4 regions of the Alteromonas sp. ABH4_452 genome follow, and region 1 is predicted to be linked to each of the others. Evidence: predicted binding sites of a transcription regulator. Region 1 holds the regulator's gene; each other region holds the start of a gene.

Region 1 (5,604 bases):
AATTCACAAATCCCACCTATCGTTACTTGACGACAGGCGGAGTTTCAAACGTGTGATAAGGAGCGGGGGATGGAATTTCCCATTCCAATCCTTCTGCGCCGTCCCAAACTTGCGCTGATACCGGCTCACCTTGCTTTTTGCAGGCCTTAATAAGCAGGGCAAGAAAGATGAGCTGAGATAAACCGAAGGCAAAACCACCCAAACTTATCCATTTATTGAAATCAGCGAACTGTAATGCATAGTCAGGAATACGGCGTGGCATACCTGCCAAACCCACAAAGTGCATAGGGAAGAACAACACATTTACCGATACTAAAGAGCACCAGAAATGCCATTTAGCCAAAGTAGTGTCGTACATTTTGCCTGTCCATTTAGGCAGCCAGTAATACACGGCCGCCATGATGGAAAAGACCGCGCCTGTCACCAGAACATAGTGGAAATGAGCCACAACGAAATACGTGTCGTGATATTGGAAGTCTACAGGGGTGATCGCCAACATTAGCCCTGACAACCCACCAATGGTAAACAATACGATAAAGGCAATGGCGAACATCATTGGCATTTCGAAACTTAGTGAGCCGCGCCACATGGTGGCTACCCAGTTAAACACTTTTACTCCAGTGGGCACTGAGATAAGCATGGTGGCAAACATGAAAAACATTTCCATGTACACCGGCATGCCCGTGGTAAACATATGGTGAGCCCAAACTACAAAAGAAAGCAGCGCGATAGACGCCGTGGCGTACACCATAGAGGCATAGCCAAACAGTTGTTTTCTAGAAAAGGTAGGGACAATTTGAGAAATAATGCCGAAAGCGGGCAAGATCATGATGTAGACCTCGGGGTGCCCGAAGAACCAGAAAATGTGCTGGAACATCACCGGGTCGCCACCACCTGCAGCATCAAAGAAGCTGGTTCCGAAAAACTTGTCTGTCAATACCATGGTTACCGCGCCAGCAAGCACTGGCATTACCGCAATCAGCAAGAACGCTGTAATAAGCCAAGTCCATACAAATAACGGCATTTTCATCCAGGTCATGCCTGGCGCACGCATATTGAAAATAGTCACTATCACGTTAATCGCACCCATAATGGATGAGATACCCATGATGTGAACAGAGAACACAAACAATGCTGTCGAATCGCCACTGTAAGTCGTTGAAAGGGGTGCGTAGAAAGTCCAACCAAAAGCAGGGCCGCCGCCTTCCATAAAGAGCGAGCTAAGCAGAATCAAAAAGGCGCCAGGTAAAATCCAGAAGCTCCAGTTATTCATGCGCGGCAATGCCATATCTGGGGCACCAATCATCATGGGGATGAGCCAGTTCGCGAGACCTGTAAAGGCTGGCATTACGGCACCAAACACCATGATAAGCCCGTGCACAGTGGTCATTTGATTGAAGAAATTTGGTTCTACAATTTGTAGGCCGGGCTGAAACAGTTCAGCGCGAATAACCATGGCCATTGCGCCGCCAACCAAAAACATAATGAAGGCAAACCACAAGTAAAGTGTGCCTATGTCTTTATGGTTAGTAGTAAACAACCAGCGCGTTATTCCTTTCGGAATATGATCGTGGTGTTCATGGTCATTATGTGTATGATCACCCTGTACGTGACCACCATGAGTCGCAGAGGTATCTGGCGAAATAACTTCAGTTGCTTTGCTCATTTGTCTGCTCCTAGTTTCCGTTTGCCACAGCATTGACGTCTTTGGCTTGAACCATATCGCCAGTGTTATTACCCCACGCATTGCGCTCGTAAGTGACTACCGCAGCAATTTCTTTAAGGCTCAGCATTTTGCTAAACGCCTGCATGGCCGTACCTGCCTTACCATGAAGCACAATGTCGATGTGACCTTGCTGGTCCTCTAACGCCATCTTGCTGCCTTTAAGTGCTGGGAATACACCGGGTAAACCCTCACCATTTGGCATGTGGCACGCTGCACACGTGGCGTTGTAAACGCGCTCGCCTTCTTTCATCAATTCATCCATAGACATATTCATAGAAAGTAGGCGCTGTTCTTCTTCTTTCGCTTTACGAACAATTTCTTCCTGCTCGCCCATCCATTTATCAAATTCAGCTGGCTCTTTAGCGATAACCACAACAGGCATATAGCCATGGTCTTTTCCGCAAAGTTCTGCGCACTGTCCGCGATAAATACCAGGCTCATTGACCTTGGCCCAAGACTCGTTAATAAAGCCTGGATTTGCATCTTTTTTCACAGCAAAATCCGGGACCCACCACGAATGGATAACGTCGTCAGAGGTAATAAGAAAACGCACTTTTTTCCCAGTTGGAATAACTAACGGACGGTCAACTTCAAGCAGATAATTGTCGGTTTTTTGAAATTTGTTCTCTATTTGCTCACGCTGAGTAGCAAGCAGTGAGTAAAATTCTACGTCGCTGTCCATGTACTTGTAGTGCCACTTCCACTGTGAGCCTGTTACTAGCACAGTCATGTCAGGCTCAGACGTGTCCTCCATCGCAATAAGCGTGTTTGCCGCAGGCACAGCCATAAAGATGAGAATAAGAAAAGGTACAACGGTCCACGCTATTTCAACCTTCACGTTCTCATGAAAGTTAGCGGGCTTGGCGCCACGAGACTTTCTATGCAGATACATTGAGGCGAACATCACGCCAAAAACTACAACCGCGATACCTACACAAATGAAGAACATCAACATATGCAGATCATAGACCTGCCCACTGATGTCGGTAGCACCGCGTCTCAAATTAAGCGAAGAGGCTTCTTCACTAACTTCTTGTGCAAGAAGCAAAGGGGAGAAAAGCAAAAATGGTATTATTGAACACCACTTTGCAAAAACGGTCGTTAGTTGTTTCACTCAGCACCTCCGTAATAGCAAGACCAAAAACGCTGATTATTCTGCGCGCTGCCCTACCAAATGGTTTGCGAACGATTGACCCATCACCTCAACTTGTAAAACAAATTTAGAGTCATTGTTATTATTTTGTTAATCTCTGTATAAGAATTGCGCAATAATGTCGTGTCGTCTAGTCTTTTCTATTAAAAATTTAATGAAGAGGCTAATTTTTAACCATTTCTTGTGGCAGGCTTACGTTACAATTTTGTTGGAGAGGGTATTGGGCGTGCTCGCGGCGCTTAAAAAATCAAACGCGCATTTTGAACGGGGTGTTGATGAGGATGAAGCTTCATTTGGTCATAAAATCAACAATTAACACATCGCTCGTCCTATTTTTCAAACAAACTTTCAAATAATAAATGTGTATTAGCCAATTCATTCTCGGGCCAAATAGCACATATCTTTCGCACAATGGTGATGCCAGATTTCGTAGTTTTGAGACATACTAACAAACGCTAACCTAAGAAAATTAACTAAAATATGGTACTAAAAGGCATAAAAAAAGCGGCTAATACGCCGCTTTTGATTGAAGATGCTAAAACCTTACATCCAGTCGGCGTTTCTAATAACACCTACGGCAATACCTTCAATAGCAAAAGGCTCGCTGGCAAGGTCTACCTTAATTGGCGAAAACTCTTCGTTTTCAGCATGAAGTAAAACTTCACGACCGCGTTTCTCTAAACGCTTCACCGTAACGTCTTCATCCACCCGCGCGACCACTACCTGACCGTTGTGGACATCGGTCGTGCGATGCACAGCAAGAAGATCGCCATCCAAGATACCGATGTCCTTCATGCTCATGCCGTTTACACGAAGTAAAAAGTCTGCCTGAGGCTGAAACAAAGCAGGGTCGACCTTGTAGTGGGATTCTACATGCTCTTGCGCCAAAATTGGCTCACCAGCCGCCACGCGCCCTATTAGAGGCAAGCCTTCTTCTTCTGGTGCAGTATCCTCGAGGGGGATATTTAACTTAATACCACGCGAGGTACCAGGCAAAATTTCAATTACGCCCTTACGCGCCAATGCCTTCAAATGTTCTTCTGCTGCGTTGGCAGAACGAAAACCAAGTTGACGAGCTATTTCCGCGCGCGTAGGCGGCATTCCCGTTTCTTGCATGGTTGTTTTAATAAGTTCTAAAACTTCAGTTTGTCGAGCTGTGAGTGGGCGCATAAAAGACCTGTCTGTTCATACAGTTCCTGTAAGTATATACACCTAAAAGCAAATAACAAGCGCAAAGTCTTGAAACTATGGAGCAAGCTGCATGGGGCTAGCACCTAGTATATAAAAACTAGGGGGCTTAAGGCTGTCAAATACGTGAAACCTCGCGCAGCCTAAAGTTTTTATTACTCTAGAATAACTCGATTTCGGCCATTCTTTTTCGCCGTATATAGCAGTTTATCCGCTTTGGAAAGTAACACACTAAAGTCAAGATTCAAGCTATCCTCAGCAAAGACAGCACCAATACTTATTGTCACGAATATCGTGTCTTTCTTGTATTTAACTTCTGTTTTTTCAACAGCCTCTCGAAGTTTGTTAAATCGCCTTTCTTCGTCTCTTTTGTTGTCTGAAATTGCTACTATCGCAAACTCTTCTCCACCAAGACGTGAAACAATATCGGGCTCCACATAATATTCTTCGATGAGGTGGGCTACTGAAATTAGAGCTTGGTCTCCTGCATCATGTCCATAAGTATCGTTAACCTTTTTAAAGTGGTCTATATCGATTACCGCTACGCTCACTCTATTGCTTTGTGCAGAGAGCTGATGGCATTTATCAACAAAAGCTCGTCGATTGTACAGCCCAGTTAGCGAGTCAGTCATGGCCAGCTTACGCAACTTCTCTTCAGCTATCGCGCGTGATTCTTCCAGTTCAACCGCATAGAAAAGACCGGCTAATGCATCTAATAGAGGTTGCAAAAACTCAGCATCATCGAAGGTGTAGGGCTCGAATTTATTGGCTAAACCAATCATGCCCACCACTCTATCTTTGATCTTAATCGGTAGCCCTAAAAATCGACTAATGCGGGGGTGCCCTTGGGGCACCCCTTTTGAGTTTGGATGACTTCCTGAGGCATTACTAATCGTTACCTCACCGGTTAAAATTGTGGTACCGAAAAGGTTATCGAAACTACTGAAATACAAGTTTCGCTTTTTGTACTCGTTGTATTGCGTAAAGCTGCTGCTGTCCCAGACTATTTCAGAAATAGCATGAATAAACAGCTTCGATGCATCGCCTTCACCTTTCATTTGCCCAATGAAAGCGAACTGACTATCCGAGATATCAATAAGCTCGGGTAATACCGTTTGGCAGGCCATGGTTAAATCGTTGTTCTGGAGATAAGAGGCACGGGTTTTATTTATAAATTGAAGTAGCTGGGTTTTCTTTTTCTCATGAAGCTCACTTTCCATTCTCTGCGTGATGTCGCGATGAATACCAGCAACGCGAATAGCCTTACCCGCATTGTTAAATTCTACGGTTTTTCCGTAGGTTTCAACCCAAACCCACGCGCCGTTAGTATGTTTCATGCGAAACGTGGTATTGAAAACCTTGCTTTTACCAATGATGTGCTCGTTTAATTGCTTTTCTACTTTTACATAGTCCGCGGGGTGAATTAACTGCCTGAAAAAGCGAGAGCTGGTGTCATAGTACTCATATTCCAGACCGACGATATCACACCAACGCTTGTTTACTTGGTTTACGTCAGCGGCCAAATTCCAATCCCATG
Region 2 (5,604 bases), 290 kb from region 1:
AGTATCGCACTTAGACTATCGGCACTAAGAACATTCTGCCAATACCTTATTGACCACCAGCAGCTATTCAGCAACCCTGTTGAGGGCATTCAAGCTCCTAAACAGGGAAAGCCATTACCTAAGCAGCTTAGCGTAGATGAGATGCAGCAGTTACTTAATGCGTCGCCTCAGAGCAGTGACGATGATGAAGGCATGCAGTTAAGAGATGTAGCCATGTTTGAACTGCTATATGGCTGTGGCCTACGCTTAAGCGAACTTACCGGGCTTAATTTAGCCGACTGTCTAAAAGACGGTACGGTGAAGGTCATGGGTAAAGGAAGTAAGCAACGGATACTCCCATTAGGCCGACATGCGCAAAAAGCCCTTAATGCCTGGTTAAAAGTTCGGCCAGCTTACGCTTCCCCGTATGAAAGTGCGGTTTTTGTGAGTAAACGCAAAACCCGAATATCGAACAGGCAGGTTGCAAATCGTTTAGATAAAATGGCGAAAGAACAGTCCTTATCGCAGAAAGTAAGCCCTCACAAACTGCGCCATTCTTTCGCTACTCACGTATTAGAATCCAGTGGCGATTTACGTGCGGTTCAAGAATTGTTAGGGCACGCTAACTTGTCGACAACACAAGTTTATACCCATTTAGACTTCCAGCATCTCGCCAATGTCTATGATGCCGCTCATCCGCGGGCGCATAAAAAATAAAGCAAACCTAAGGTTTTACCATGCAGTTTTTCAGGTCTATCAACAAAGTCGAGGCAATGACCTTCGACCTTGACGACACCCTCTATGATAACGAACCTATTATTCGACGGGCTGAAGAAGCGCTTCAAGCGCATATTGCTAGGCACCATAAGTCAGCCGACGCGCTGTCGGCTAACGACTGGCTAGCACTTAAGCAAGCTGCCATAAAAAAGGACCCGCGCTTGGCTTCTGATATGGGGCAGCTTAGACGTGTAGTACTTACCGCCGCACTATCGAATACGGCTCCCGAAGAGTTAAAAACAGACCTGACCAACAGTGGTGAACTTAGTGATGCGGTAGGGGCCTGCTTTAACTGCTTTTACGACTCAAGAAGTAACTTTGAATTGGCTGACGATGTACACGCAGCACTTAAGGCAGTAAGTAGTCAATTACCGCTTATCGGCATTACTAATGGTAATGTAAACGCAGAAAAAATAGGGATTGATGGTTATTTTGAAACCATTCTCCACGCCAGCACATCGCGCCCGATGAAACCAGCCCGCGACATGTTTGATGAAGCCGCAGCACATTTACACATTGCACCGAAACACATTCTTCATGTAGGCGACAATATTATCAAGGATGTACAAGGAGCAATTAACGCTGGCTATCAAGCAGCATGGTTTGCCTGTAACAGACCCATGGTACTCGCCAAGGAGCCCGTTAGCGTACTTCCCCATGTCGCACTAGACAACCTCAACGACTTAACCCACTTCCTATGAATAATGGGGTCAGAGTCAGGACTCTGACCCCACAGCTTTAGTTATCTTCTAGGACGTTTTGGCGCATGGATTCACAGGGGCTTTGACAAACCGGTCTCCCAACTACCTTGGCAGGAACGCCCACTACGGTAACGTGGGCCGGAACACTATTTAATACAACGCTACCTGCGCCGACTTTCGAGCCTTCACCGATTTCGATATTCCCTAGAATTTTGGCACCTGCGCCAATTAACACGCCTTGGCGAATTTTGGGGTGACGGTCGCCCGACTCATTACCCGTACCGCCTAACGTAACGCTCTGCAAAATAGACACATTATCTTCTACCACCGCAGTCTCGCCCACCACAATACCAGTTGCGTGATCGAACATAACGCCCTTACCAATTCGCGCTGCTGGGTGAATGTCTACACCAAAGCTTGATGAATTGCGGCTTTGCAAAAATAGGGCTAATTGGTGGCGCCCGTGAAGCCAAAGATAGTGCGCCATTCTATGCACCTGCACGGCATGGAAACCTTTAAAGTGCAGTAAAGGAGTAAGGTAATCGTTCACTGCGGCATCACGCGCATTAATCGCCATAATATCAGCAATGGCTGCCTCGCTAATACCTGGCTCTAACAAGTAGGCTTCGTCGAACACCTCACGTATAGCAAGCGCAGGCATCACGTCATCTGCCATTTTGTTTGACAAAATGAAGCTTAGCGACGACTCAAAATTATGATGCGCAAGAACACTGGCATGCACATAGCTAGATAGCAAAGGTTCGTTTTCAGCAACAATTTGCGCTTCTTGTTTAAGCGTCGACCAGAAATCGATGGGCGTAGAGAGTGCAGTCATGAGCATATCCCGTTAATGTGCTGTTAGTGAGCTGGTTGTGTGCCAATGTACGTCGTTAATAAATTGGGGCCGTGTGCTTTTTCAGCTTGCCTAAAATGGCTTAACTTTTTGACTAACTCTCGCCTTGTATGAAAGTGCAGAGGTTGCCAAAGAAAAAGAGCTGAAAGTTTACCCGAGTTTGGCGTGATGCAATACCGATGTGATACCTGCCAAGCGCATAATTCGATCAATTTATCGTATTAATTCGTTATAGCTAATAACTGTATCTTTGATTTATGCACCTTTGGGCCAGCCTTTGGCAACATTAAGCACTATAACAATTTAATTAGAACGGTTAAAACACCTATTTCTTTCAATAAAAGACCCGTATAACTGCACATCTTAAACACCCAAATAACCGCGCTTTTACTTAACGAAAACGGTAAAAAACTGGACTGTATAAATTAACAGTCAGATGGCATAATAGCGTGCTGCTGAATGTGTAACAATATCAACTAACAGGTGCCAACTATGGATGTATCTCGACTGCTAGACGAGCTTAACGACAAACAGCGTGAAGCAGTAGCAGCCCCATTGTCTAATGCTCTAGTATTAGCTGGCGCAGGTAGTGGCAAAACCCGCGTATTAGTGCATCGCATTGCGTGGTTGATGGAAGTCGAAAACATCGCACCTTTTTCTATTCTCGCGGTTACCTTTACCAATAAGGCAGCGAAAGAGATGCGCGGCCGTATTGAGTCATTGATGGGTCGCAGCCTGCACAATATGTGGATTGGTACCTTCCACGGGCTTGCACATCGCCTATTACGCGCACACCACGCTGAAGCTAACTTGCCTGAAAACTTTCAGATTATCGATTCTGACGATCAGTACCGGTTGATTCGCCGCATTCTAAAAGCCATGAATTTAGATGAAAAACATTGGGCCCCGCGTCAAATTCAGTGGTACATAAACGGCAATAAAGACGAAGGCCTGCGTCCTCAGCATATCGAGACCCATGGCGATCATATCCAAAAGACCATGCGTGAAGTCTACGCTGCATATCAAGACGCCTGCGACCGTTCAGGCTTAGTTGATTTTGCCGAGCTATTGCTGCGCGCTCATGAGTTATGGGCAAAGAACCCTGAAGTGTTGGCTCACTATCAACGCCGTTTCCGTGCTGTGTTAGTTGACGAGTTCCAAGATACCAACAATATTCAATATGCATGGCTTCGTATGCTGTGTAGCGGCGACAATAACAACATTATGATTGTTGGCGACGACGATCAGTCTATTTACGGCTGGCGCGGTGCAAACGTAGACAATATTCAGCATTTTCTAAAAGACTTTAATGAGCCTACCACTATTCGCCTTGAGCAGAACTACCGTTCTACTGGGAACATTCTGAAAGCAGCGAATACGGTTATCGACAATAATACAGGCCGTTTAGGAAAAGAGCTGTGGACAGAAGATGCTCAGGGCGAGCTTATCTCTGTCTATGCCGGTTTTAACGAACTCGACGAAGCCCGCTTCATTGTTTCAAAAATTAAAGACTGGCTAAATCAAGGCAACGCCCTTAGCGACACCGCTATCCTTTACAGAAACAACGCCCAATCCCGTGTACTGGAAGAAGCTTTATTACACGAAGGGTTGGCCTATCGCATTTACGGCGGTTTGCGCTTCTTCGAACGCCAAGAAATTAAAGATGCCCTTGGCTATATGCGTATGGTGAGCCACCCGCACGACGATGCTGCTTTCGAGCGTGTGGTAAACACCCCAAGTCGCGGTATTGGTGAGAAAACCCTTTCGCAAGTACGCGACACTGCGCGTATGCACAACTGTTCTATGTGGCAAGCCAGCCAGCTGCTTATAAACGAAGGTGGCTTTAAAGGCCGTGCGTTAAACGCTATGCAAAGCTTTGTATTACTCATTACAGAGCTTGAACAAGCCACATTAGACGAACCGCTTGACCAACAGGCTGATAAAGCCATTCGCCAATCTGGTCTGTACGCCATGTACCAGGCTGAGCGTGGTGAAAAGGCTCAGGCTCGACTAGAAAACTTAGAAGAACTCGTCAGTGCATGTAAAACTTTTATCGTGCCAGAAGAAGCCGAAGAGATGTCGCCGCTGGCCGCGTTTTTGGCCCACGCTTCCCTTGAAGCAGGCGAAACTCAGGCGGACAAAGACCAAGACGCTGTGCAGATGATGACTATCCACACTGCAAAAGGCCTTGAATTCCCATTGGTGTTCTTAGCCGGCGTGGAAGAAGGTATGTTCCCTAGCCAGATGACCAACGACGAACCAGGTCGAATGGAAGAGGAACGCAGACTTTGCTATGTTGGTATGACTCGCGCTATGCAAAAGTTGTATATCACTTACGCAGAAAGTCGTCGATTATATGGTCAAGATAAGTATCATACGGCTTCGCGTTTTATTCGTGAGATGCCAGCAGATTGTGTGGAAGAAGTCAGACTTAAATCCACCATCTCGCGGCCTGTACATAACCGCTTTAGCCAAGCAACCTCACACGCCAGTTTTGAAGAAACCGGCTTTAGTTTGGGTGAGCGCGTAGTGCACCGTAAATTCGGCGAAGGCATTGTGCTAAATTACGAAGGTAGTGGTGAGCATGGCCGAGTTCAAGTAAACTTCGATGAATTTGGCAGCAAATGGCTGGTACTTGCTTACGCAAAGCTGGAGAAAGCGTAACGTTATTAATTGGCAAGGTAGCCTAACTCTAAGTTGGAATGTATGCAGCAACACGTGCTGATCATCGAAAACGGTGAAGGCAACCTTGAACTTATCGCTAAATTAGTACGCCGTTCGAGCCTTACGCCCGTGGGCGCAACGTCGCTCACCGAAGGAAAGGCTCGCTTTGCACAAGAAATACCAGAAAGTTTTTTGTGCGCCATTGTTGCTTACTCATTACCCGATGCGCCAAAAGGCGAAGCCATCGACTTTGCGGTTGAATCCTTCATTCCTACCATTGCGACAACAGAAAATCTAGACAATGCTATCCGCGACAAAGTCCTTGAGCGCGATGTTGTCGACTATATTCCGAAAGAAAATTCACAAAACTACGACTACCTAAACCGGCTTATAAGCCGCCTTGAAAAAAACAAATCTACCGGCGTCGTGGTGGTAAGTACCAATCGCGTTTTACGCTCAAAAACGGTTTCATTACTCCAGCGACATAACTTTATTGCCTTCGAATGCTTAACAGCTACCGACGCAATGCAGTGCCTCTCTGAGCATAAAAATGTGCGTCTAGTTATCACCGATAACACGCTGCCGGATATGACGGGCACCCATTTTGTGGCAAGCCTAAGAAAAGCGTTT
Region 3 (5,604 bases), 2.2 Mb from region 1:
GAAGTTATAAATAAGCGAATTTGCAGTAAATAACGTAGCTAACAAAAAAGGATGAGTTATGCGTGTACTGGTAGTATTTATTTCTGTTGTGTTTCTTGCTTCATGCAGTTCCAAACTGGCCTACAACAACTTGGATTGGTGGGTTTACTGGTACATGGACGACTATATTGAGCTTAAAGATGCACAAGAAGAAAAATTTGATGACTATCTTCAAAACTGGCTTCGCTGGCACAAAACCTCTGAGCTTAAACGTTACCAGGCTCAACTCACCGATATTAAACGTCAAATTAAAGAAGGGCGCTTAGATTCAGATACTGTCTTTGAGCATCTCGCAAACGCAAGAACGCATTGGGAAAGAGTGCGTGATGAAGTAAGTCCTGAATTGGCAGAAATAGCAAAAACGCTCGATGACGAGCAAGTCGTTACGCTTTTCGCCGCGCTTGAGAAAGATAACAAAGAGGAAGAAGAGGAGCGCAAAGAGTCGTTAGAAAAGTCTGAAGAAGAGCGGTTAGAAGATCGTATTGAGCGCATAGAGGAGACTATAAGTGAACGCATAGGGAAGCTAACTAGCGAACAAAAGCAAATCGTGGCCACGTACTCTTCGCAATTCATTTCCACAGGGGGGGAGTGGCTAACCTATCGCAGAGCGATACAAAATGCGGCACGAAAGCTATTTGTAACTCGTAAATTTAACGATAATTTCGAGGCGGAACTGGTTGACCTAATGCAAAACCCAGATCGCTATAAAAGCGATCTTTATAAGCAAAGTAGCGCCCATAATATGACCGTAAGTGCTACGTTGATATCCGAGCTTTTTTCCACCCTAACTGACAAGCAACGAAAGACCCTTATCAAAAATATAGATGACCTGATTGATACTGTAGAGAACTTTAGAGACTAAGTTGGTTCTTACAGAGCCAGTGCTAGTCCACAGTTAAACCAACGTATAATCAAAGCTTTGGCCCTGAGTTAACGGGCTAAGCTCTGATATATAAGCTCAGTTATATTAGCCTTAGCCCCGTAATATTAGTACAGTTCATATTGGCTATTTTTTGTTAACACCGAGCTTATTGCCATCGCTGATCATCTTTCTAGCCCGAGCGTCCGATTGTTTAATCATATCGTCTATTAGCGACGTCTCTGGCATATTTTTCCAGTACTTCTTAGGCATCTGATTTAACATCGCACCTGTTTTGATGCGTGCAGGATTAAATATATTGGCGTAATAGGTCAGCCAGTATTTTTCAATGCGATCATCATCGGGAACAACGCTTGAATCGGGATTATCTTCTAGTACTAGGGTTTCGGTATCCCAATGAGCTGCACGATAGGGCGTTAAAATAGACCACCGCATATTCTTAAATCGGGTTTGGAAGAAGTTAAGCTTTATCTCTAAACTGAAATGCTCGGGTTCATACCATGCAACAAAATGCTCTTGCCCCTCTACGTCAATTTCTCTGAACCTCAAGAAGGCACTCATTTTATAAGCATCACGTTTTACCGCTTTCGCCATGGCGAAAAGCTGGATAACATCGTCGTCAGTTTTCATTTGAATGAGTTGCTTATTTTCATAAACGACACGCCACAATACCCGGTAACAAAGTGCAAATCGGTTATCATCGTTATGGCACAGGGCGTACTTTAAAAGCATCAGTGTAGGTTTAGGAATACTAAGCTTGCTTCGCGACCTTTTTCGCGGCCTTTTGCTTTCGTATGGCTCAGCACCACTACCGAACAGATCGTCTTGTACTGAATGAGCGCTCTGCCAAATAATATGTTCAGGGGAGATACGCTCAGCAATGCACTCTCGAGAGGCTTCCCGCCATTCATCAAAGCCAGGTACTGAAGTAATGGTAATGGTCTTCATATAAAGCTACCTTTTAGACTAGGGCTAAACTTAGCTGCATTAACAACCCACTCAAGCGCTAAACAACTCAAACTGTTTAGGCTGTTTAAACTGAAGCTCGAAATTATTACTGTCGAGTAAATGTATATCAGGAAAGTAATCTCCAACACTGATAAAAGGCTTCAACTTTTTAAGAGGTAGCCGCATTTTAGTAAGGTCGATCCAGTTGAGCTTTGTATTACGCCTTATAGATAAAATCTTTTGTACCGTTCGCGCTCCAAGACCGGGAACGCGCAGCAGCATCTGCTTGTCAGCTTTGTTTAAATCGATAGGAAATAGATGACGGTTACGTAATGCCCATGCAAGCTTCGGGTCATAGTTCATATCTAACATGTCGTCTTGTAAGATTTCATCTAAGCCAAAACCATAGAAACGCAAGAGCCAATCCGCTTGATACAGGCGGTGTTCTCGTATCAATGGCGCAGGTTTTAGTGGTAAAACTTCCGAAGCATCAGGAATAGGGGAAAATGCGGAGTAATAGACACGTCGTAGTTTTTGATCGCTATAGAGCTTAACGCTTGTACCTAAAATGGTTTTATCGTTTGACCCATCGGCACCTATAATCATTTGGGTAGACTGCCCTCCAGGTGCAAAACGGGGAGGGCGTTTGCCCGAATATGTTTTGTCTATTTTATGCTCAGCGATTTTTTCTTTTAATGTATTCATCGAACCGTGAATATCGCCAAGATCTTTCTCTGGTGCATATTTGTTTAGCGAAGACTGTGTAGGCATTTCCACATTAATACTAAGTCTATCAGCATAAAGACCCGCTTCTGCTTGTAGTTCTGGCGACGCATTCGGGATAGTTTTAAGGTGAATATATCCTTTGAACCCGTGATCAAGACGTAGCGATTTTGCAATACGTACCATGCTTTCCATAGTGATATCGGGCGAACCCACAATTCCAGAGCTTAAAAACAAACCCTCAATGTAATTGCGCTTATAAAAATTTAGGGTTAAATCTACCGTTTCTTTGACTGTAAATCGCGCCCGTTGAACATTGCTTGAAACCCTATTAATGCAATAATGGCAATCATAAATACAGTAGTTTGTCATAAGGATCTTAAGCAGCGAAACACATCTCCCATCAGGTGTGAAGCTATGGCATATTCCCGAGCCACCAGTAAGCGAACCTATACCGGTCTTTTCGGTTTTCCCAGCTTGTCGTTTACCTCCTGAACCACTGGCGCAAGACGCGTCGTACTTGGCCGCATCGGAAAGAATTTCAAGTTTTTGTATCAGTCTGTCATGCATCGCCGATGTTTACTTCCTTTAACCAATTACATTCAAGCAGCCTAGTATTTTTCACCAAATCATGGATACGGGAATTTTTTTGGCCATAGGCTACGTGGTATTGCGTTATAGCATGTATGTATATACAGTACAATTAATCACGGCGACAGAAGGGTAAGATTTAATGTTAGCCTAAGCAGGCTATGGCATAGATGCATGGGTTTATGGGCATGAATTACCAGTGATAATAAAGGTAGGTTTGCTTTTAAAAGAACTAATATGTCACTGGATTTCAAAAGCCAATATACTTAGAAAGTTCATCTCGAATATTTTCGTACTTTTCTTTGTACGGCGCTTTGAGCGTCATGTCATCAATAAGCTTAAATAAACGCTTACATTCGTTTATTAACTTCATTTCCGCCTTATCTTCTTTTATGGCTATCTGAAGAAGACATTGAAGCAAGTTAAGTGCGACACCAGTGTTAACAGGTGCGAAACCCTGAGCAAGCGCAAACGAGGCTTTAGCGCGCTCAAAGTCTTGTTGCTGGTAGTGTTGAATGCCTTCACGATTAAACTGCTGATAACTAGCAAGGCTTTTTTGTGCTTTTTGCGCTTGTGTCTTTAGCATGTAAGAACTATTTTGGTCGAGTTCTTCACCTCTCGATGAAAGTAGAGAATTCAACTGCAGCGCGTCGTCGAACTCTCCTAGTTTGTACATAACGTTAATGCTATCTGGAATAAACGCTGTAGGTACTTCTACGTATTTATCATCAAGCTGTATTTGCGATGTATTCAGATGACGCTTTGCATCAATGAGTTTCCCATCAATTGCGCTTATTCTTGCATTTACAATATTGCCAAATATTTCTACGTCGAACTCCCTGTCGATTCTATATAGGTGCTCATCGAACTTACCTCGCTGTAACGTAAGTAAAGCTTCTTGCTGATACTTATTGCGCTGGCTTTTGTCATCAGCTGATTCAGCAACATCAAGTAGGCTGCGTATCATTGTGCACCAATGTAAGCTTGCTTTGTGCACAGTGCGTTTTGATAGGTTCCAAATTGCTTGGCTAGAGTTGGCTGCTAGCACTAAATCGTCATTTTCCCGACCAATTTCACAAGCCTTAAAATGACGAGGTAATGAAAAGGGCGACAGCTTGATAGCTTCCTTAATTGCATCTAAGGCTTTTTCACCCGCTTCCAAGGCGTGGTGTGCTTGCGCAAGAATATCATGAGCATCAGCATTGAAACGGTTGCGTTTTAACGTTTTCTTGGCAATGGATATCGCTTTTTCATAATCGTTCAACAGCAAGTAGGTTCTACCTATTGCTATTTGTGCCCATAGTACAGGTCTACCTTCGATATACTCTTTTAATACATCTAGAGCTTTTTGAGGTTGAGAGATGCGCCAATAGAGTTCAACTAGCAGTTGTTCACAGTGTCCTTTGTAGTGCTGGGGGTTTTCTAAAAGAGTCTCAATATGATCTACAGCGCTATTGTATTCACCTTGCTCTATTAAGTTGAACGCTTGCTGAAGAAATTGTCGTTTTTGCCATGCACGAACAATGCGAGACTTTAACTGTACTTGTGAGAAGGGCTTTATTAGAAAATCGTCTGGGCGGCGTTCAATACTGCCAAGCACAACCGGTCGAGCACTATCAGCACTGATAAGAATAAATACTGAGGTGGGGTTAATAAGCCTTCGCGTGCGCAACTCTTCTATGAGTTCATAGCCATTTTTGGTATCAGCGCCCAAGTGTAAGTCACAAATGACAATATCAAATTTATGTTTTTTACAAAGCGATACTGCCTGTTCAGCAGAAGACTTAGTCACAACATCAGACGCACCCATTGAATGCATTAGCCCTTTCAAAAGAAGAAGGAAAGGACGTTGATCCTCAACAATCAATACTTGTTTGTTGCTAAATTGCATTTCGAATCCGTGAATAAACCGGCTATCAGTAACTAGAAGTATATCTAACTTTAGAAAATAAGCTTAAGAAAAACATTATCTTGCCGACAACATACGTATATAACAACAGCATTGTGTACGTATGTCGCCAGATTTAGCCTCAGCAAATGAACAAACAACAATAGACCCCAGTATTTACTGGGAGCGAAGTGGTGTACTTGCTCGAGCGTCATCGCAGGGGGCATTGTTCTCGTTATACCTTGCAATGCAGCAACACAGCGTAGCTGAACCGTTTGAAATTGAAGCGGCAACCTCAGACGCTGACACCGCGAATAGTATAGAGGCGCAACTTGCGGCGTTAAATCACTACAGGCGACCGTCGTTGTCCGTCAGCGAAAATGAGTGGACAGACATGCATGTGCACTCAAATTTATTCGCTACTGACTATGAAAGTGCACGCCTTTTTCTTAGTATGAAACCCGCGCCGTTAGCTCAAACCGATGACGCAAAGCGCATTCCGGATGACGTTGTAGATAACTGCAGTCTAGCTACC
Region 4 (5,604 bases), 250 kb from region 1:
TTACTTGTGTGAATCAGTGTACGGAAGCAACGCAAGGAAACGTGCGCGCTTGATCGCAGAAGACAGCTGACGCTGATATTTTGCGCTTGTACCAGTAATACGGCTAGGGACAATTTTACCGCTCTCAGTGATGTAGTTCTTAAGAGTAGCGATATCTTTGTAATCAATCTCAGTCACACCTTCTGCAGTGAAACGGCAGAACTTACGACGTCTGAAAAAACGAGCCATGGGTGATCTCCTTAAGCGTTGTCTTCAGTGGTTTCAGTTTTCTTTTCCGCGCGATCTTGGCGAGGAGCAGAATCGTCACGACGCTCACGACGAGGCTCTTCTTTCATCATTGGAGAAGGCTCAGTCACAGCAGTCTTAGTGCGCATAACCATGTTACGTAGGATCACGTCGTTGAAACGGAAAGCATTTTCCAATTCATCAACAGCTTCTGCAGACGCTTCAGCATTGATTAGTACGTAGTGGGCTTTGTGCAGCTTTTCAATTGGGTAAGCCAGTTGACGACGGCCCCAATCTTCTAAACGATGAATCTGACCACCGTCTTGCTTTAGGATAGTAGTATAACGCTCGATCATACCAGGTACTTGTTCACTCTGATCAGGGTGAACCATAAATACGATTTCGTAATGACGCATTATAGCTCCTTACGGTTGTAGCCTCGACAGTACAGCCGACTGTATGGAGACAAGGAACGAATTGGGATGGCTGTAAGGGCGCGCATTATACGCACACAAACATCGTTGCACAAGCATTAATCAACTTTGGCGATTATTTTTGCGCTAACTATTATTGACAGAGCTCGTATTGACAGTGCTTGTATCAATCGCGCTTCGCGGTTATTGCGAAACGCTTTCAAATGGAAGAGAAGAAACACGGGTTAAAGGAAAGCAAAGGGTAAATTCTGTGCCGTTAAAATCAGAAGTCACGCTCAACGAACCTTGGTGCGCCCTTGCAATTTCTGATGCGATAAATAACCCCAACCCTAGCCCGTCGTTTTTTGCACTGCTTTCTTTACGCCAGAAAGGCTGAAAAAGACGCGCCTTAGCATCATCAGATATTGGTGTACCGCTATTTTGCACGCTGAGAATGAAATCGTTTCGGTTGGTGATGACTTTCACATATACCGGATGCGCTTGGTCGCCGTGAACCAGAGCGTTTTTCAATAAGTTAGATAAAAGCTGACACACCCGTTTTTCGTCACAGACCAACTGCTCGGTAATATCGATATGTGTTCTGATAGTACAATTAGGGTAAGCAGAAGCTAGCTCTTCAGCCGTGTAATTCAATTGTTGCGCTAAACTGGTTGCCTCTGCCATTTTCACAGGTAGCCCCTCGCCCATACGGCTATAAGTAAAGTCCATAGCATCTTCAATTAAACGCGTCATCCTCTGCACACTATTCTTCATTCTCGATACAGCTTTGAATACAGGTACTTGAACCGTACTGGCTATTTGACTGTCTTTTATTATGTCGTCAAGAAAGCTGATACCAATTTGAATGGAAGATAAAGGGGTCCGAATATCGTGACCTAAAATAGCAATATACTGCTCTTGAAGGCGGGCAATATTTCTTGCATCGGTTAGCTGAGCCTGTGAACGCTCCATCTGGTCTTTTAATAAAATTTGACTAGATATAAGTTTAGCGAAAGCGCTAATTTGCCCGTGAACAAGCTCGTTACGTAACTCTCTAGGTTCTGGGTCTAGGCCGCAAAGCGTTCCAAAAAAGTCACCATTTGCATCGTAGATAGGGTAGGAGAAATAACTTTCAAAACCATACATAATAGGAATGGGATTATCACAATATTCACTATCAGCAGAAGCATGATTAATCACTATCTGTTTTTTGCTGGCTCTTACGGTTCTACAAAAGGTAGTTTCAATCTCCAAATGATCGCCAGGCGTTAGACCAAATTCTGCATTATCTAATACGGCACACATTGTCCATGCTTCTTCGGTGACTCTCGCAACACAGATGAAACGCAAATCTAAGCTACTGGCCAATATTTGCATTATATGAGGGACTGCTTCGATTGCATCGATAGCCTGAATATCTTGTTGAACAGCTTCACTCACTACCATAACTTTAGAGTTCCTTTTTTCGAGCGCGTGCTTATGAACGCGACAATTCTACTGTTCCAGGTGTGTCGGACGCCGAAATAAATTACTAATTTACGGTTTTCGAGGACTTTGAATCCAAGCGTACATGAAGCAGCCAAACTACACTAAAGTATAATCAGCGGCAATGTTACCGATAATGACAAGAATATTTTCGAATAACTGTTTATTTATACAGTATTTTACTGTACAGTTTTTGTGTCTTTAATAAACAGGGGACCTACCATGGCCATTACCACACAGTATGTTGTTACGCACAAAGGGGTAGAAAAATTGGTAACTACCGACAAAAAAGAAGCGGATCAGTTCGATAAGATGCTTGATGCAGCAGATAACCTCGCTGAATATATTCATGCTAAAGGCATTAAGCTAGACGATAGCGTGGTTGAAGAACTCACAATCATGCTGGCGAAAAACAAAGATAAAGTCGGCAAAATATTTAAAGGCGCTACAGCAGAAAGCGTATTAGAAGATGAAAGCGCAGAAGTAGTAAAGCTGCAGGCCAACGGCTGATAATGTAGCTCAACTCGCCCTCTATATCGTTATGATGAACAATAAGTGAGAGCAACTGCCGCTTTAAATGCGTAAGTTCTGATAACATGTCTTTGCAAAGTGATGTTATTTGATAACATCACTTTTAAGCGGTGCTATGTTCTTTACTTGCTTCTAGCTGATTGAATAAGTAGGAAAACAAATAAGAAACAAGGTACCGCCTTTGCTAATGTGAATATAAGACGTAAATACAGGTCGGGCTTAGCGTGAATACCATCAATAAAAACAATAGCACTCATTCCCAGCGCAACGCAGTGTCTGAAAAGCACAACGCATTGATAGAAGAGTGCAACCCAGCAATTGAAGTAAACAATTTACAGTTTTCGTACAGTAAAGAAAGCCCGCCCGTCATTGATATAAAAGCATGGCAGGTGCCACAAGGTGAACATGTTTTTCTATCAGGCCCTTCGGGTAGCGGAAAGAGTACTTTGCTTAATTTGTTATGCGGTACTTTGACACCCACCCAAGGCAACATAACTTTGTTGTCGCAGCCTTTCTCTTCTTTATCAAACCGTCAGCGAGACAAGTTTAGAGCACGCAATATTGGCGTTGTCTTTCAGCAGTTCAACCTTATTCCGTATCTTTCTGTGGCGCAAAATATTAACGCTGCGGTGTACTTCGCAAGTAGTAAAACAACTAAAACGGCGGGAGAAGATAAACTTCTCCATTTACTCGACAAGCTACAGCTACCTTCACAGGTACTACATGCGAAGGCAGATGCTTTGAGTATTGGCCAACAGCAGCGGGTAGCTATAGTCCGAGCGCTCATTAATGACCCACAGCTATTAATTGTCGATGAACCTACTTCGGCGTTAGATAGCGATGCGCGAGATAGCTTTATGTCGCTGTTAAAAGAGGTTGCAGGTAAGAGCACAATGATTTTCGTTAGCCATGATAAAGCCATGGAGAGCTATTTTGACCGTCATTGCAGTATTAGTGAATTGAGCCCAAGCTCGAACCATGCAATATCCTCATTCGGTGGCATTGAGCAAGCACAGGAGCGTGCGTAATGCTAAGTACTATTGCTATTGAAAGTCTAAAGCGCAGAAAAACAACGGCAATACTTACGCTGTTAAGCATTACCATCAGCATTAGTTTGCTTTTATGCGTTGATATAATTCGCAGCCAAGTGAAAACCAGCTTTACGCGTACAGTGTCAGGTGTTGACCTTATTGTCGGCGCACCGAGCGGCCAGCTTAACCTGCTATTGTCGTCGGTGTTTAATATAGGAACACCCACTAAGGGCATTGAATATACGAGTGTTGCATCGCTTAAATCCAACGAACAGGTCTCGTGGCTCATTCCACTTTCTTTAGGTGATACTCACCGAGGCTTTAGAGTGGTAGGTACGACCAACAGCTTCTTTGAACACTTTAAATACGGTGACATGCAGTCACTAAAATTATCTGATGGAGCGACATTTACACAGCCGCTATCTACGGTAGTTGGTGCTGATATAGCGGAATCATTGGGATATGAAGTGGGTGATGAGATTATTATTTCTCACGGCTTAGGCAGTGTCTCATTCAATAATCACGACGATCACCCTTTTACTATTTCCGGCATTTTAGATAAAACAGGCACCCCGGTGGATAAGGCTGTGTATGTCACCTTGCAGGGACTTGAAGAGGCCCACACAGGGCCTAAGCATTCGCCCACCTCAATGTTAGGCCGTAAATCGAGTAATAAAACCATCGAAGACGAGCACGAGCACGAGCACGAGCACGAGCACGAGCACGAGCACGGCGAGCATACCGGTGAACATGAGACGTACAACAGCGAAGCGTTTACGCCTGAGTCAGTATCTGTGGTGATGCTTGGGCTAAAACATCGCGTTACAGCGCTACAGCTGCAGTATCAAATCAACCAAAGTAAAAAAGAGCCGCTTATGGCGATACTACCGGGTATGGCGCTCGCTGAGCTTTGGCAAATTATGGGAAATGTAGAGTCGCTATTGCTTGGTCTTTCCGGTCTTATCGTCATTTGCGCGCTAATTGGGTTAGCGACTATGCTACTTGCAACTATGCGTGAGCGTTATCAAGAAATCGCTGTTTTACGTACCATAGGAGCAGGGCCATTTACCTTACTGCTACTCATACAAATTGAAGCTATGCTGCTTACAATTGTGAGTGCCGCACTGAGTTTAGGCTTAGTAGCAGGGCTTATGAGCATACTAAAACCCTGGTTAAGCAGTACCTATGGATTGTTTTTAAGTAGTCCGCTGTTTGGGCAAAGCAGCGTTATTATCATTTTACTTATATTGGGGTGCACCTACTTGGTTTCGCTGTTCCCAGCCGTTGCCGCCTATAAACGCGGCCTACATGCTGGGCTCAATACGAACTAGACGAAGCCCACACGGGGGGAGAGGGCTACTCTCCTACCCGCTTGTCTGTACTGAAGCGCAAAATAAGCTCGTGAACTTGATTTACCGTAGCGCGTAAATCGTGGCTCGCTGCTAGCGATGCCTCAGAGGAGCGCTGAGTTTCAGACGCGCCATCAGCCACTTCAACCAACTGTTGATTAATATGTTCTGCCACCGTACTTTGTTCTTCTACAGCAGAAGACATCTCTACCGTAGCATCAGCAATACCTTTCACCGCGTTATTTATTTCAAATAATGCACCTCGGGTTTCTTCCACAATTATGCTGCCGTGCTCTGCTGAAGCTAGCCCTTCTGTGGATACCCGCACAGCGCGATCGGAACGCTCAGCCAATTCACTGATGATATTATGAATTTTATCGGTTGATTCACGGGTTTTAGAAGCCAATGTACGTACTTCATCGGCAACAACTGCAAACCCCCTTCCCTGCTCACCTGCCCGAGCTGCTTCAATGGCAGCATTAAGCGCAAGTAGGTTAGTTTGCTCGGCAATGGTGGATATAATATTGGCCGCTTCACCTATATCACTGGTTGACTGAGCGAGCTCAGTTA

Evidence for each region. Region 1 encodes LexA, which represses DNA repair genes until DNA is damaged. Its sites were predicted from a motif close to TACTGTATNNNNATACAGTA; they were not measured.
Region 2: uvrD (DNA helicase II) is a predicted target of LexA. The motif match lies at 2,725-2,744, and genes of this name have one in related genera.
Region 3: ACYX4N_RS11495 (putative DNA modification/repair radical SAM protein) is a predicted target of LexA. The motif match lies at 3,271-3,290, and genes of this name have one in related genera.
Region 4: ACYX4N_RS03030 (YebG family protein) is a predicted target of LexA. The motif match lies at 2,281-2,300, and genes of this name have one in related genera.

What each region holds. Positions count from the first base shown of each region.
Region 1 covers NZ_CM149973.1:444,095-449,698, reverse strand. The annotation lists gene ctaD (cytochrome c oxidase subunit I) at 23-1,666, opposite strand; gene coxB (cytochrome c oxidase subunit II) at 1,677-2,840, opposite strand; gene lexA (transcriptional repressor LexA) at 3,423-4,049, opposite strand; gene ACYX4N_RS01925 (sensor domain-containing diguanylate cyclase) at 4,223-5,604, opposite strand, start outside.
Region 2 covers NZ_CM149973.1:153,211-158,814, forward strand. The annotation lists gene xerC (tyrosine recombinase XerC) at 1-696, shown strand, start outside; gene ACYX4N_RS00645 (HAD-IA family hydrolase) at 717-1,457, shown strand; gene cysE (serine O-acetyltransferase) at 1,495-2,292, opposite strand; gene uvrD (DNA helicase II) at 2,803-4,974, shown strand; gene ACYX4N_RS00660 (GGDEF domain-containing response regulator) at 5,017-5,604, shown strand, end outside.
Region 3 covers NZ_CM149973.1:2,676,312-2,681,915, reverse strand. The annotation lists gene ACYX4N_RS11505 (DUF6279 family lipoprotein) at 59-901, shown strand; gene ACYX4N_RS11500 (TIGR03915 family putative DNA repair protein) at 1,046-1,867, opposite strand; gene ACYX4N_RS11495 (putative DNA modification/repair radical SAM protein) at 1,919-3,160, opposite strand; gene ACYX4N_RS11490 (response regulator) at 3,432-5,072, opposite strand; gene ACYX4N_RS11485 (VC2046/SO_2500 family protein) at 5,194-5,604, shown strand, end outside.
Region 4 covers NZ_CM149973.1:697,384-702,987, reverse strand. The annotation lists gene rpsR (30S ribosomal protein S18) at 1-228, opposite strand; gene rpsF (30S ribosomal protein S6) at 240-641, opposite strand; gene ACYX4N_RS03035 (GAF domain-containing sensor histidine kinase) at 843-2,078, opposite strand; gene ACYX4N_RS03030 (YebG family protein) at 2,346-2,633, shown strand; gene ACYX4N_RS03025 (ABC transporter ATP-binding protein) at 2,879-3,682, shown strand; gene ACYX4N_RS03020 (ABC transporter permease) at 3,682-5,016, shown strand; gene ACYX4N_RS03015 (methyl-accepting chemotaxis protein) at 5,042-5,604, opposite strand, start outside.